DNA from 4 places in the Mesorhizobium sp. B3-2-1 genome. Region 1 is predicted to be linked to each of the others. Evidence: predicted binding sites of a transcription regulator. Region 1 holds the regulator's gene; each other region holds the start of a gene.
What was found. Region 1 encodes PhoB, which activates phosphate uptake and scavenging genes when phosphate is short. Its sites were predicted from a motif close to TGTCATNNANCTGTCAT; they were not measured.

Region 2: phnC (phosphonate ABC transporter ATP-binding protein) is a predicted target of PhoB. The motif match lies at 1,857-1,873, and genes of this name have one in related genera.
Region 3: FJW08_RS22035 (DUF1045 domain-containing protein) is a predicted target of PhoB. The motif match lies at 1,363-1,379, and genes of this name have one in related genera.
Region 4: FJW08_RS24430 (esterase-like activity of phytase family protein) is a predicted target of PhoB. The motif match lies at 1,851-1,867, and genes of this name have one in related genera.

The regions. Positions count from the first base shown of each region.
Region 1 covers NZ_VFTI01000004.1:216,819-220,022, reverse strand. Annotated here, with positions in the region: gene pstB (phosphate ABC transporter ATP-binding protein PstB) at 1-723, shown strand, start outside; gene phoU (phosphate signaling complex protein PhoU) at 749-1,456, shown strand; gene phoB (phosphate regulon transcriptional regulator PhoB) at 1,476-2,165, shown strand; partial or broken gene FJW08_RS06155 (sugar kinase) at 2,287-2,466, opposite strand; gene FJW08_RS06150 (sterol desaturase family protein) at 2,546-3,204, opposite strand, start outside.
Region 2 covers NZ_VFTI01000015.1:104,497-107,700, forward strand. Annotated here, with positions in the region: gene phnL (phosphonate C-P lyase system protein PhnL) at 1-362, shown strand, start outside; gene FJW08_RS17225 (DapH/DapD/GlmU-related protein) at 359-976, shown strand; gene FJW08_RS17230 (DUF1868 domain-containing protein) at 1,111-1,821, shown strand; gene phnC (phosphonate ABC transporter ATP-binding protein) at 1,952-2,809, shown strand; gene phnD (phosphonate ABC transporter substrate-binding protein) at 2,919-3,204, shown strand, end outside.
Region 3 covers NZ_VFTI01000023.1:7,468-10,671, forward strand. Annotated here, with positions in the region: gene FJW08_RS22025 (DUF3329 domain-containing protein) at 1-214, shown strand, start outside; gene iolB (5-deoxy-glucuronate isomerase) at 454-1,266, shown strand; gene FJW08_RS22035 (DUF1045 domain-containing protein) at 1,418-2,125, shown strand; gene FJW08_RS22040 (alpha-D-ribose 1-methylphosphonate 5-triphosphate diphosphatase) at 2,162-3,204, shown strand, end outside.
Region 4 covers NZ_VFTI01000027.1:42,103-45,306, forward strand. Annotated here, with positions in the region: gene FJW08_RS24420 (trimethylamine methyltransferase family protein) at 1-1,553, opposite strand, end outside; partial or broken gene FJW08_RS24425 (glycine cleavage T C-terminal barrel domain-containing protein) at 1,567-1,758, opposite strand; gene FJW08_RS24430 (esterase-like activity of phytase family protein) at 1,982-3,204, shown strand, end outside.

The DNA of each region.
Region 1 (3,204 bases):
TTCTACTACGGCCAGTCGAAGGCGCTGAAGGACATCACGTTGTCGCTGCCCGAGCGCAGCGTGACGGCCTTCATCGGACCGTCGGGCTGCGGAAAGTCGACGCTGCTGCGCGTCTTCAACCGCATCTACGAACTATACCCCAAGCAGACCGCCGAGGGTCAGGTGCTGCTCGACGGCCAAAACGTTCTCGACCGCTCGCAGGATCTCAACCTGCTGCGCACCAAGATCGGCATGGTGTTCCAGAAGCCGACGCCGTTCCCGATGTCGATCTATGAGAACATCGCCTTCGGTGTCAGGCTCTACGAGAAGATCAGCAAGGCCGAGATGGACGGCCGTGTCGAACAGGCGCTGAAGCGCGCGGCACTGTGGACCGAGGTCAAGGACAAGCTGAACGCCAGCGGCCTCAGCCTGTCGGGCGGCCAGCAGCAGCGGCTTTGCATCGCCCGCACCGTGGCGGTCAAGCCGGAAGTCATCCTGCTCGACGAGCCGGCCTCGGCGCTCGACCCATTGTCGACCGCCAAGATCGAGGAACTGATCGACGAGTTGCAGGCCGACTACACGATTGTCATCGTCACCCACAACATGCAGCAGGCCGCGCGCGTCTCGAAGCAGACGGCTTTCATGTATCTGGGCGAACTGGTCGAATTCGACAAGACCGAGAAGATCTTCACGTCGCCTCGCGAGAAGCGCACGCAGGACTACATCACCGGCCGCTTCGGCTGATATCACGCATACGAGGACCAGGATCATGGCCGAACACACAGTCGCAGCCTTCGACGAGGATCTCGGACAGATCAGCAGGCTGATCAGCGACATGGGCGATCTCGCCGGCACGATGGTCGGCGGCGCCACCAAGGCGTTGCTGAATTCGGACAACGCGCTGGCACAGCGCGTCGTCTCCGACGACGCCATCATGGACGCGCGCCAGCGCGAACTCGACGACCGCGCCATCACCCTGATCGCCAAGCGCCAGCCGATGGCCGACGATCTGCGCCATGTCGTCGGCTCGATCCGCATGGCGGGCGATCTCGAGCGCATCGGCGACCTTGCCAAGAACATCGCCAAGCGCGTCGGCTCCGTCGGCCTCACCGCCACGCCGCGCGACCTGTCGCATTCGATCGACTCCATGGCGCAGCTGGTGCTGATCCAGGTGCAGGGCGTGGTCGAGGAATATGCGGCCGGCGATGCCGCCGCACTCGCCAAGCTCAGGAACGACGACGAACGCATCGACGTCAAATACACCTCGGTGTTCCGCGAACTCCTGACCTACATGATGGAGGATCCGCGCAACATCACGGCTTGCACGCATCTCTTGTTCTGCGCCAAGAACCTCGAACGCATCGGCGACCATGTGACCAACATCGCCGAGAATGCGTATTATGTGCTGACCGGCACGCAACTGCCCGCCAACCGTCCGAAGCAGGACGAGACGGCGATGTCGGTGCCGGCGGCTTGACGGCAGGGATGATCAATCGATGATCGCGCCACGCATCATGGTGGTGGAGGACGAGGAGCCGCTCGGCGTGCTCCTCCGCTACAATCTGGAATCGGAAGGTTACCAGGTCGAGGTGGTGACACGCGGCGACGAAGCCGAGATCCGCCTCCAGGAGAACGTGCCCGACCTCCTGGTGCTCGACTGGATGGTGCCGGCGATTTCCGGCATCGAGCTCTGTCGGCGCCTGCGAATGCGGCCCGAGACCGAGAGGCTGCCGATCATCATGCTGACGGCGCGCGGCGAGGAGAGCGACCGCGTGCGCGGCCTTTCGACCGGCGCCGACGATTATCTAGTCAAGCCGTTCTCGACGCCGGAATTCATGGCCCGGGTCAAGGCGCTGCTGCGCCGCGCCAAGCCGGAAGTGCTGTCCAGCGTGCTCAAGGTCGGCGACATCGTGCTCGACCGCGAATCGCACCGGGTCTATCGCAAGAAGAGTGAGATCCGGCTCGGACCGACCGAGTTCCGCCTGCTGGAATTCATGATGCGCCATCCCGGCCGCGTGTTCTCGCGCAGCCAGTTGCTCGACAATGTCTGGGGCGAGACGATCTATATCGACGAGCGCACCGTGGACGTGCATGTCGGACGGCTGCGCAAGGCGGTCAACAATGGCCGCATGCCCGACGTCATCCGCACCATCCGCGGCGCGGGCTACGCGATCAGGGAAGACTAGACGTCTGTCCCATCTCGGTGAGATCGGAATGGGGAGCGCCCACGTGTATGATTGTGCACCTTCCAGAGCAAAACAATCATGCATGCCGCGCCGATCACATGGAAGAAAAACAAATCCCGATGTCGAAGGAGATCGATTTCGAATGCTGGCCGCCGGCGGTGTGGGCGATCGCCTCGCGCAGTGCCGGCTCGATCAGGTCGAAGGCCGCCGCGCAGACGCCGACCATGGCGACGGGTGCGGGATCGATCAGCGCGAACAGGCTGCCAAGCCCGTATCCGAGCGCTTCGCCGGCCTTGCGGTAAAGAGATCGGGGGCTAGGGCGGTCTGCGGCGTAAACCTGCCTGAGGACTTATATCACGTGCCCCTTCCGCCGGCGTGACCTATAGCCGGCGCCGCGCGGCAAGACGCGCCTTCATCCGTGCCTTTGCCGATTCAGTGCCATCGTGGAAGGTGTCGAACCACTTGTCCCATGGCACTTCCAGCGTGCCGTAGTTCACCTCAAAGTAGCGATGATGAAGCTGGTGGTGGAAGGTGCCCAGGTCGACGCGCTTGCGCCCGGCCAGCCAGAGCCCTTCGAACCCGGTATGGGTGGTAATGGCGTAAAGGCCATAGAACATCAGGTGGCAGATAAGATGCACCGGGCTGGACGGAACAACGAAATGGACCAGCGCGGTTCCGAAATAGAAAATGTGTTCAACCGGGTGCATCGCAAGGCCCGACCACGGCCCCACATCAATATTGCGGTGATGCAGCGCGTGGATGCGGTAAAGGAGCTTCGTATGGAGCAGCCGGTGAATCCAGTAGAAGTAGAAACTCTCCCAGATCGGGATCAACAGGAAGAGGCCGACGAACCAGACCGGGTGGCCGGACCATGTTAGAGTCGGCGCATAGCCATTGGCCATCGCCCACCAGACCAGCGCCTCGTATGCCGACCAGATCGTTACGCCCGAAGCCAGCGACCAGAACACGTTGTCGGCCAGTTGGCTGTCGAAACTGAACGCGCGCCCCTTGCGCGGGTAGGGGCGCGGATCAAACTTCT
Region 2 (3,204 bases), on a different contig from region 1:
AACCGCTGGTCGAACGCGGCGAGGAGCGCGAGGCGGCCCGAGCCAAGGCACGCGCCTTGCTGGCCCAGCTCAATCTGCCGGAAAAGCTCTGGATGCTGCCGCCGGCAACCTTCTCCGGCGGCGAGCAGCAGCGCGTCAACATCGCGCGCGGTTTCATCACCGAACATCCGATCCTGCTGCTCGACGAGCCGACCGCATCGCTCGACGCGACCAACCGCGACGTGGTGATCGAACTCATCGCAGCCAAGAAAGCGAGCGGAGTAGCCCTGCTCGGCATCTTCCACGACCACGATGTGCGCGAGGCGGTGGCCGACCGCATCATCGACGTCACCGCCTTCGCTCCGGGAAAACTCGCCGCATGACCAGGAAATTGTCGGAGACGCCGCTGGTCCACCCGACGGCGGAGGTGCACAACTCGACGCTCGGCCGCTGGACCGAGATCGCCGACCGCAGCCGGGTTTCGGAAAGCGAGCTCGGCGATTATTCCTACATGATGCAGGACTGCGCCGTCTGGTGTGCGACGATCGGCAAATTCGCCAACATCGCGGCCACCGTGCGCCTCAACGCCACCAACCATCCGACATGGCGGCCGACGCTGCACCACTTCACTTACCGCGCGTCGGACTATTGGGACGACGCTGAGCATGAGAGCGAATTCTTCGCTCAGCGTCGCGCCAAGCGCGTCACCATAGGCCACGACACCTGGCTCGGCCACGGCTCGACCGTCCTGCCCGGCGTCACCGTCGGTGATGGTGCCGCGGTTGGCGCTGGCGCGGTCGTCTCGAGGGACGTCGCGCCCTACACCATCGTCGCCGGCGTGCCGGCCAAGCCGATCCGCGAGCGCTTCGACCGCCGCACCGCCGAGCGCTACCAGGCACTGGCCTGGTGGGACTGGGACCATGCCAGGCTACGCGCTTCGCTCGACGATTTTCGGGATTTGTCGGCCGAGGCGTTCCTGGAGAAATACGAAGGATAGCGCAATTCCAGGAAAACTGGGAACCGGTTGCGTCAGGCAAAGAGACAGAGCCCTCACATCATCGTCATAGAGCGAGCCTGTTCATATCCCTGACATAAGATTCGGACAGGACGCCATCTCCCAAGGAGATCGCCATGCTCGAAACTGTGAGGCCCTCGCTCGCCGGATTCTTTGCCGGCTCCAATCCGTCGCCGCCGACGCATCTCGGCACGCGCTACGACGCGTCGGGCAACTTTCTCCTCGAGCCCGGCAACACCGTCGTCAGCCATCTGGTCAGCGGCTCGCCATCCGAAGCGGTGGTGCTCACTGTACGCAATCGGATGATGGCAATGCCGGACGCCGATCGCCTCGCCTTCACGCCGGTCTCCAGCCTGCACATGACGCTGTTCCAGGGCATCATCGAATATCGCCGCCGGTTGCCTTACTGGCCGCGGGACGTCCCGCTCGACACCAGCATCGACGCCATGACCCGGCTCTATCTGGAGCGCCTCAAGGGTTTCGAGGGCGCCGGCCCGTTCAACATCAAGGTGCTCGAGATCGTGCCGACCGGCCTCACCGTTGCCGGCGCGACCGACGAGGACATGCGCATCATGCGTGCATGGCGCGATGCTCTGACTGTGCCGTTCGGCTACCGGCACCCCGACCACGACAATTACGTCTTTCACATCACCTTCGCCTACCAGATCCAGCGTCTCGCCGACGACAGCGCTGCCGCATGGCAGGCACTGTTCGACGATTGCCTGGCGCTTTTCGCGCGGCAGGCTCCGGTGATCGAGATCAAGGCCCCCGCCTTCTGCGCATTCCGCGACATGAAACATTTCGAGGAATTGCTGGTGCTTGGCTGATCGCCAGCAGGACGCCGACCGTCGTATCTGTGGAGCGTAACAAAACTGACATGCCGGCGACACGGCAGGTTCATGTGGCTGCGTTAGGCGAGAGCCTGACAATCAATATGGACCGGACTGGAACCAGCCCATGTCAGCAAGCTCTGCCACGCTCGAAATCCGCGGCGTCAGCCGACGATTTGGCAAGAACACCGCCGTCAGTGACATCAACATCTCGATCCCGCAGGGGCAGATGGTTGGCGTCATCGGTCGTTCGGGCGCCGGCAAATCGACGCTTCTTCGCATGATCAACCGTCTTGTCGACCCCAGCCAAGGGTCGATTTTTTTTGACGGCGCGGAGGTTTCCCAGTTGCGCGGCTCGCCCTTGCGGCGCTGGCAGCGCGATTGCGCCATGATCTTCCAGCAGTTCAACCTGGTGCCGCGCCTCGACGTGCTGACCAACGTGCTGCTCGGCAAACTGAACCACCGCTCGACCCTGTCCAACCTTCTCGGCATGTTCTCGCGCGCCGAGTGCGCCGAAGCGGTCGCCGCGCTCGAGCGGCTCGACATCGCCCGCACGGCACTTCAGCCGGCCGGCACACTGTCTGGCGGCCAGCAGCAGCGCGTCGCCATCGCCCGCGCCATGATGCAGCAGCCCAGGGTGATCCTCGCCGATGAGCCGATCGCCTCGCTCGACCCGCTCAACGCCAAGGTGGTGATGGATTCGCTGCAGGACATCAATCTGCGCGAAGGCATCACGGTCGTCACCAACCTGCATACGCTCGATACCGCCCGTACCTATTGCAACCGCATCATCGGCATGGCCGCCGGCAAGGTCGTCTTCGACGGACCGCCCGAAGAGCTCGACCGCGAAGCCGTGCGTCTTGTCTACGGCGCCGACAGCAATGGCGGCGAGATATCGGAGGTCATCACCTCCACCAGCGTAGCCTTCAAGCAGAAGATCGCCGCATCCGCCGGACCGCTCGAACCCGCATTTCCGGGATACTGAGCCCATTACGGGCATAGCGAGCAGCCTGGATCGTCCGCCCGCGTCAAGGGCACTTGTCAAGATCAAGAACGCTGCCGGCGCGGGGCCGGAACTTACAGGAGAGATATCAATGTTCAGGAAGATGGTTTTCGGTGCCGTTTCGGTGCTCGCCATGGCCACCAGCATGGCCCACGCCGCCGACATGAAGGAATTTCGCGTCGGCATTCTCGGTGGCGAAAACGAAACCGACCGGCTGCGCAACTACCAGTGCCTGGCCGATCATCTGAAGACCGAGTTCGGCTTCGAGAAAGTTTCGCTGTTCCCCGCCGCCGACTATGACGGCGTCATCCAGGGCCTGCTCGGCGGCACGCTCGACTTCGCCGAACTCGGCGCTTCCGGCTATGCCAGCGTCTATC
Region 3 (3,204 bases), on a different contig from region 1:
GTTCTTCCGCCCGCTTTGGCGGCGCATCGCCGTCGTCGCGGTCTGCCTGATCTGGTCGGTGATCGAATTCGCCACCGGCACGCCGTTCTGGGGCGTCATTGCCCTCGGTTTCGCCGGCTACGGCGCCTGGCAGTTTTTCTATCTCTACAAGCCGGTGGAGGAGGCGAAGGCGACGCCTGAGGAACCCAAGGGCGCCGTCGAACCCAAGGAATGATGGAAGAAGTTCCAGTGGATTGGATACGTGCGTAACGGATCGCATACCTTGGTGACTGGCCGAAACGCTCCTTGCCTCGTCATCCTAGGGCGGAGCAAGGAGCGCAGCGACGCGGCGCAGACCCTAGGATGACGAAGTTGGAAGGCGCCGGCCAATCCGAAGATTCGTGATGGCCCTTTCAAACGAGCGGCTTGGCTTCACGCCTGTAGCCGTCAAGCCAATGGGATAGGAGAGACAAAATGTCCAAACTGCTCGTCAAAGCCGACAAGGGCCATGGCCGCGTCGCTCATGTGACGCCGAAAAGCGCCGGCTGGACCTATGTCGGTTTCGACCTGCATCGGCTGAAGCCGGGCGAAAGCGCCTCTGGAAAGACGGACGACCGCGAGGTCTGCCTGGTGTTCGTGACTGGCAAGGGTACCGCCAAAGCCGGCGGCAAGGATCTCGGCCTGCTCGGCGAGCGCATGTCGACCTTCGAGGGCAAGCCGTGGTCCGTCTACGTGCCGCAGGGATCGGACTGGTCGGTGACGGCCGATACCGAGCTGGAACTTGGCGTCTGCTCGGCACCCGGTCTTGGCGGCGGCCTGCCGGTCCGGGTGATCGGACCGGACGATCTCGGCCAGGAGGTGCGCGGCAAGGGCACCAATACGCGCTATGTCACCAACATCCTGCCGGAGGGCCAGCCCGCCGACTCGCTGCTGGTGGTCGAGGTCATCACGCCCGGCGGCCACACGTCGAGCTACCCGCCGCACAAGCACGACCAGGACAACCTGCCCGCTGAATCCTATCTCGAGGAAACCTACTATCATCGCCTCAACCCGCCGCAGGGCTTTGCCTTCCAGCGTGTCTATACCGATGCCGATCAGGATGGCCATCGCGCGCTCGACGAAGCCATGGCGATCGAGGACGGCGACGTGGTGCTGGTGCCCAGGGGATATCACCCCTGCGCCGCCTGCCATGGTTATGACCTCTATTATCTCAATGTGATGGCCGGGCCGAAGCGGACGTGGAAATTCCACAATGCGCCCGAGCACGAATGGTTGATGAAGGCCTGAGCGTTCTGCGTTTCCGGCTGAACTTGTTGGTCCAGCTCGGAAAAATCGTCGGCTAACGACCCTGAGGGTCGATTTGCCTTCGAAAACCCTTCAAAGCTTCGTCAATCCGTCATGGAAATCACCTATGGCAACCTTCTGACGAGGACTTTCGATGCGTTATGCCATCTATTTCACTCCCAGGCAGGACGAGCCGCTGGCGCGAATTGCCGCCAACTGGCTGGGCCGCGACCCGTTTGGTGCCGCGACCAGGCCGGTTGAGGCCGTTGCCGACCTGGCGGCGGCGGAAGTGGCCTTCCACACCGCTTCGGCGCGCCGCTATGGCTTTCACGCCACGCTGAAAGCGCCTTTCCGCCTGGCTGCCGACGAGACCGAGGCTTCGCTGCGAGCGGCGCTCGATCATTTTGCCGAGGTGACGCCTGTCGTAACGATCCCGCGCCTGGTCGTCAGCCAGATCGACAGCTTCTTCGCGCTGGTGCCGGAAGGTCCGCTGCCTCCGCTCAACCGCTTCGCCGACGACGTCGTGCGCGATTTCGACCGGTTTCGCGCGCCGTTGAGCGAGGCCGAGATCGAGCGGCGCAGCCCGGATTCGCTGAAGCCGGCCGAGTTTCGCAATCTCTGCCAATGGGGTTACCCCTATGTCTTCGAAACCTTCCGCTTCCACATGACCCTGTCCGGCCGGGCCGGACCACAGGAAAGCCCTCGCCTGCGCACCGCGATCGACAGCCTTTTCGCCGATGTGTTGCGCCAGCCCGTGCTGGTGGATGCGCTGACATTGTTTGTCGAACCCGAACCCGGTGCGCCATTCATGGTGCTTTCCCAGCACGCGCTCGGACGCCGCCCGGCCCGGAAGATCGCCTGAACCAACCCGACCGCAAGAGCCAAGGACTAGCCTAAAATGACCACCGAAACTGTCCTTTCCAACGCCCGCATCGTACTTGCCGACGAGATCGTCGAAGGGTCGCTGGTGCTGCGCGACGGCTTTATCGCCGGCATCGATGCTGGCACTGGCCGCATCGGCGAGGACATGGGCGGCGACTTCATCATTCCAGGGCTGGTCGAACTCCACACCGATCATCTCGAGGGCCATTATGCGCCGCGGCCGAAAGTGCGCTGGAACCCGATCGCCGCGGTGCTTGCGCATGACGCGCAGGTCGCGACCGCCGGCATCACCACCGTGCTCGATGCCTTGCGCGTCGGCATGGACGAGGACGCCGACCTGACATTGGACGATATCCGCAAGCTGGCCGACGCGATCGAGGACAGCGTCGCGCAGGATCGTCTGCGGGCCGATCACTTCCTGCATCTTCGCTGTGAGGTCTCGGCGCCGGACTGCCTCAAGGCATTCGCCAATTTCGACGGCGACGAGCGGGTCAGGCTGGCATCGCTGATGGACCATGCGCCGGGCCAGCGCCAGTTCGTCAACCTTGAAACCTATGCCTACTACTATCAGCGCAAGCTGAAACTCTCGGATCGCGACTTCCAGAAATTCTGCGAGAAGCGGATGACCGAATCGGCGCAGAATTCGGGGCCGAACCGCGTCTTCATCGCCGCCGCCTGCCAGGAGCGCGGCATCGTGCTCGCCAGCCACGACGACGCCACGTCGGCCCATGTCGACGAGGCCATCGAGCAGGGCGTGCGGGTTGCCGAGTTCCCGACCACCGAGGAAGCGGCACGGGCCTCGAAGGCCGCCGGGCTCGGCGTGCTGATGGGGGCGCCCAATGTCATGCGCGGCGCCTCGCATTCGGGCAATGTTTCGGCCCGTACCTTGGCCAGCGACGGCCTGCTCGACATCCTGTCGTCTGACTACATCCCCTTCAGCCTGATCCAGTCGGCCTTCTTCCTCGGCGACATGGTCGAAGGCATTTCGCTGCCGCAGGCCGTCGCCATGGTTTCGAAGAACCCGGCGCAGGCCGTCGGCCTTGATGATCGCGGCGTCAT
Region 4 (3,204 bases), on a different contig from region 1:
TACGACACCGGCGCCGCACCGCCCTCTTCCGTGCGCCGCGCGATGAACGCGTCGAGCACGCCTGACGTGGCGGCGGCCGCAGCCGGCGCCTCGAAATCGGCGAGGATGCGCTTCCAGATGCCGGTGGCGCGTTCGGTCGCGTTCTTCGAGCCGCTTTGCGTCCAGTTGCCGAAATTCGACCAGTCGGCGACCAGCGGCTCGTAGAAGGCGGTGCGGTAGCGCGCCATGGTGTGGCCGGCCGAGAAGAAGTGGCCGCCCGGCTGCACTTCGGCGATCGCCTCGAAGCCTATTGCGTCGTCGTCGCCGGGGGTCGCGGCACAAAGCTCCGCGACGGTCTGCAGCGCCTCGATGTCGGTGACCAGCTTTTCCAGCGAGACGCTCAAGCCCCCTTCCAGCCAGCCGGCGGCATGGATGCAGACCGTGGCGCCCGACAGCACAGAGCCCCACAGCGCGAACTGCGTCTCGTGCGCGGCCTGCGCGTCCGAAATGTTGGCCGCGCTGCCACCGCCCGAGCGCCAGGGCAGACCGGTGAAGCGCGCCAACTGGCCGGCGCCCAGTGTGGCCTTGACGTGCTCCGGCGTGCCGAAGGCGGGTGCTCCGGATTTCATGTCGACATTGGAGGAGAAGGAACCGTAGACCACCGGCGCGCCCGGCCGAACGATCTGCGCCAGCGTCAGCCCGGCCAACGCTTCGGCATGCTGCAAGGTCAGGGCGCCGGCCACCGTGATCGGCGCCGTCGCGCCGGCCAGGCAGAACGGCGTGATGATCAGGACCTGGCCCGCCTTGGCGAAATCGATGATGCCTTGCGCCATCGGAATGTCGAGCTGGCGCGGCGAGTTGGTGTTGATGACGGTGTAGCAATGCGCGCCCGAGCAGAACTCGTCTTCGGACAGCCCGCGGGCCAGCCTGATCATCTCGAAACTGTCATCGACCTGCGGCGTGCCGCGCGCGAACACGAATGGGAATTTGTCCGACAGGGTCAGTTGCGCCCGATTGACGGCATAGTGGCGGAAGCGGTTGTCGATGTCCTGCGGCTCGATGCACGGCCCCAGCATGTGCAACACATCGAAATGCTGCACCAGCTTGATGAGCTCCTCGAAGGCGGCCAGCGTTCCGGGCCGCCGGCCGCGGTCGAGATCGGTGACGTTGGGTGCGCCGGAACCCGCAAGGAACGTCATCGAGCCCAGTTCGAGCGACAGATCGCGAGCACGCGCGCCTGCCTTGGCGTGGATCGATCGCGGTGCCGAGGCTAAGGCCGCCACCACCATGCCGCGGCCGATGCGCACCATGTCGGTGTCGGGATCGACCAGCGCGCCGGCGCGGGCAAGCACCTCGCGCGCCTCAGGCAACAGCACCTTGATGCCCAGTTCTTCCAGCACGCGCAGCGCCGTGTGGTGGATCGACGCCACCTGGTCGTCGGAAAAGATCGGCTGCGGCAGGAATGGATTCTTCAGCGACCGGTAATTGGGCTTGCGGTTTGATTCGCTGCCGGCCTCGCCCGTGCGTCCACGCCGGCGTTCGCGCCTGCTGTCTCGTGCCGCATCATCGATCATCGCAAGTTCCTCCTCATTGCCGCATCGCCTTGCCCTGGGGATCACAGGGCGAGGCCGCGATGACCCGCGCAGTCCGCTCGACGCCGACAATGTGCACGCAAAGCGCCGTCCCCTCCCCGGCGAAATCGTCGTCCACCAACGCCAGCGCGACGCCCTTGCCGATCGTGTAGCCAAATCCGCCCGAGGTGACGAAGCCGACGCGGCGGCTTCAAGGCTTCTCCCCGGTCAGTTCGAAGCCGGCACCCTATATGCACTAGACATAGGTGTCCAGTAAGCTGGCGGAGCGGCATCGCGCACTGTCACGCAAGCATCATGTTCACGCCTTAGATCGCTTTCGGGGAGGCACGCACGGCACCGTCGAGGCGGCACCTCTTTCCGTTTTTGTCCTTCGGCCGCTCCGGCATGCTTCGTCACAAAGAGGATTGTCCATGAAACACCTGCACCGAACCGCCTCGCTCGGCGTCGCGCTGGCCTTGTTCACCGCCCTCACCCCGGCGCTTGCCGACGGCATGGCTTACATCAACAAGGGCCTGGTCGGCGTCGGCCGCATGCCGGCCGACCAGCGCGACAAGTTCGGCGAGACCTTTGGCTCCGCCTCCGGCATGGCGATCGACACATCAGGCTGGACGCATGAAGCGGGTACCTACAAGGGGTCGCTCTGGCTCCTGCCCGACCGTGGCTACAACGTCGGCGGCACCACCGACTATCGCCCGCGCCTCAACGCCGTCGGCATCGAATTCACGCCTGTCGCGCCCGACGCCGCTCCCGCCGCCGGCCAGGGGCAGACGGGCGTCAAGGCGACGCTTGCCGACACGATACTGCTCACCGATGACAAGGGCGTCGATGCCACCGGCCTCGATCCATTGTCGGATGTACGCGCCGCGGCCGGCGACATGCCGATGCTGCCCGTCGCCACCAACGGCAAGCTCGCTCTCGACAACGAGGCCATCGCGCGGCTGCCCGACGGTTCGATGTTCATCTCCGACGAGTACGGCCCCAACATCTACAGGTTCTCCGCGCAAGGCCGCCTGATGTCGGCGACCCAGCCGCCGGCGGCCCTTGTGCCGATGCGCAAGGGAGCGCCGAACTTCTCCTCCGACAATCCCGGCCCGGGTGCCGCCGACCCTGATCCGAAGGATCCCGACACCGGCCGCCAGAACAACCAGGGCCTCGAAGGCATGGCGATGACGCCGGACGGCAAATTCCTGATCGCCGTGCTGCAGTCGGCGCCGAGGCAGGACGGCGGCGATTCCCCAGCGACGCGGCAGAACACCCGGGCGCTGGTCTACGATGCCTCCGACCTCGCCCATCTGAAGCTCGCGCATGAATATGTCGTGCCGCTGCCGGTGTTTAGGGATGCCAAGGGCAAGACCAAGGTCGCCGCGCAGAGCGAGATCATGGCGCTTTCGGACACGTCCTTCCTGATGCTGGCGCGCGACAGCGGCAACGGCCAGGGCCTGAAGAAGGGTGACGCTTCGCTCTACCGCCAGATCAACATCGTCGACGTGTCCGGCGCGACCGACATCGCGGGCGGCCCCTTCGACGCGGCCGACAAGCCGGTGGCGCCCAAGGGCGTGCTTGATCCCTCGGTGACGCCGGCCAAGCTGACGCCGTTCATCGATATAAACGACGCCGCGCAGCTTGGCCGCTT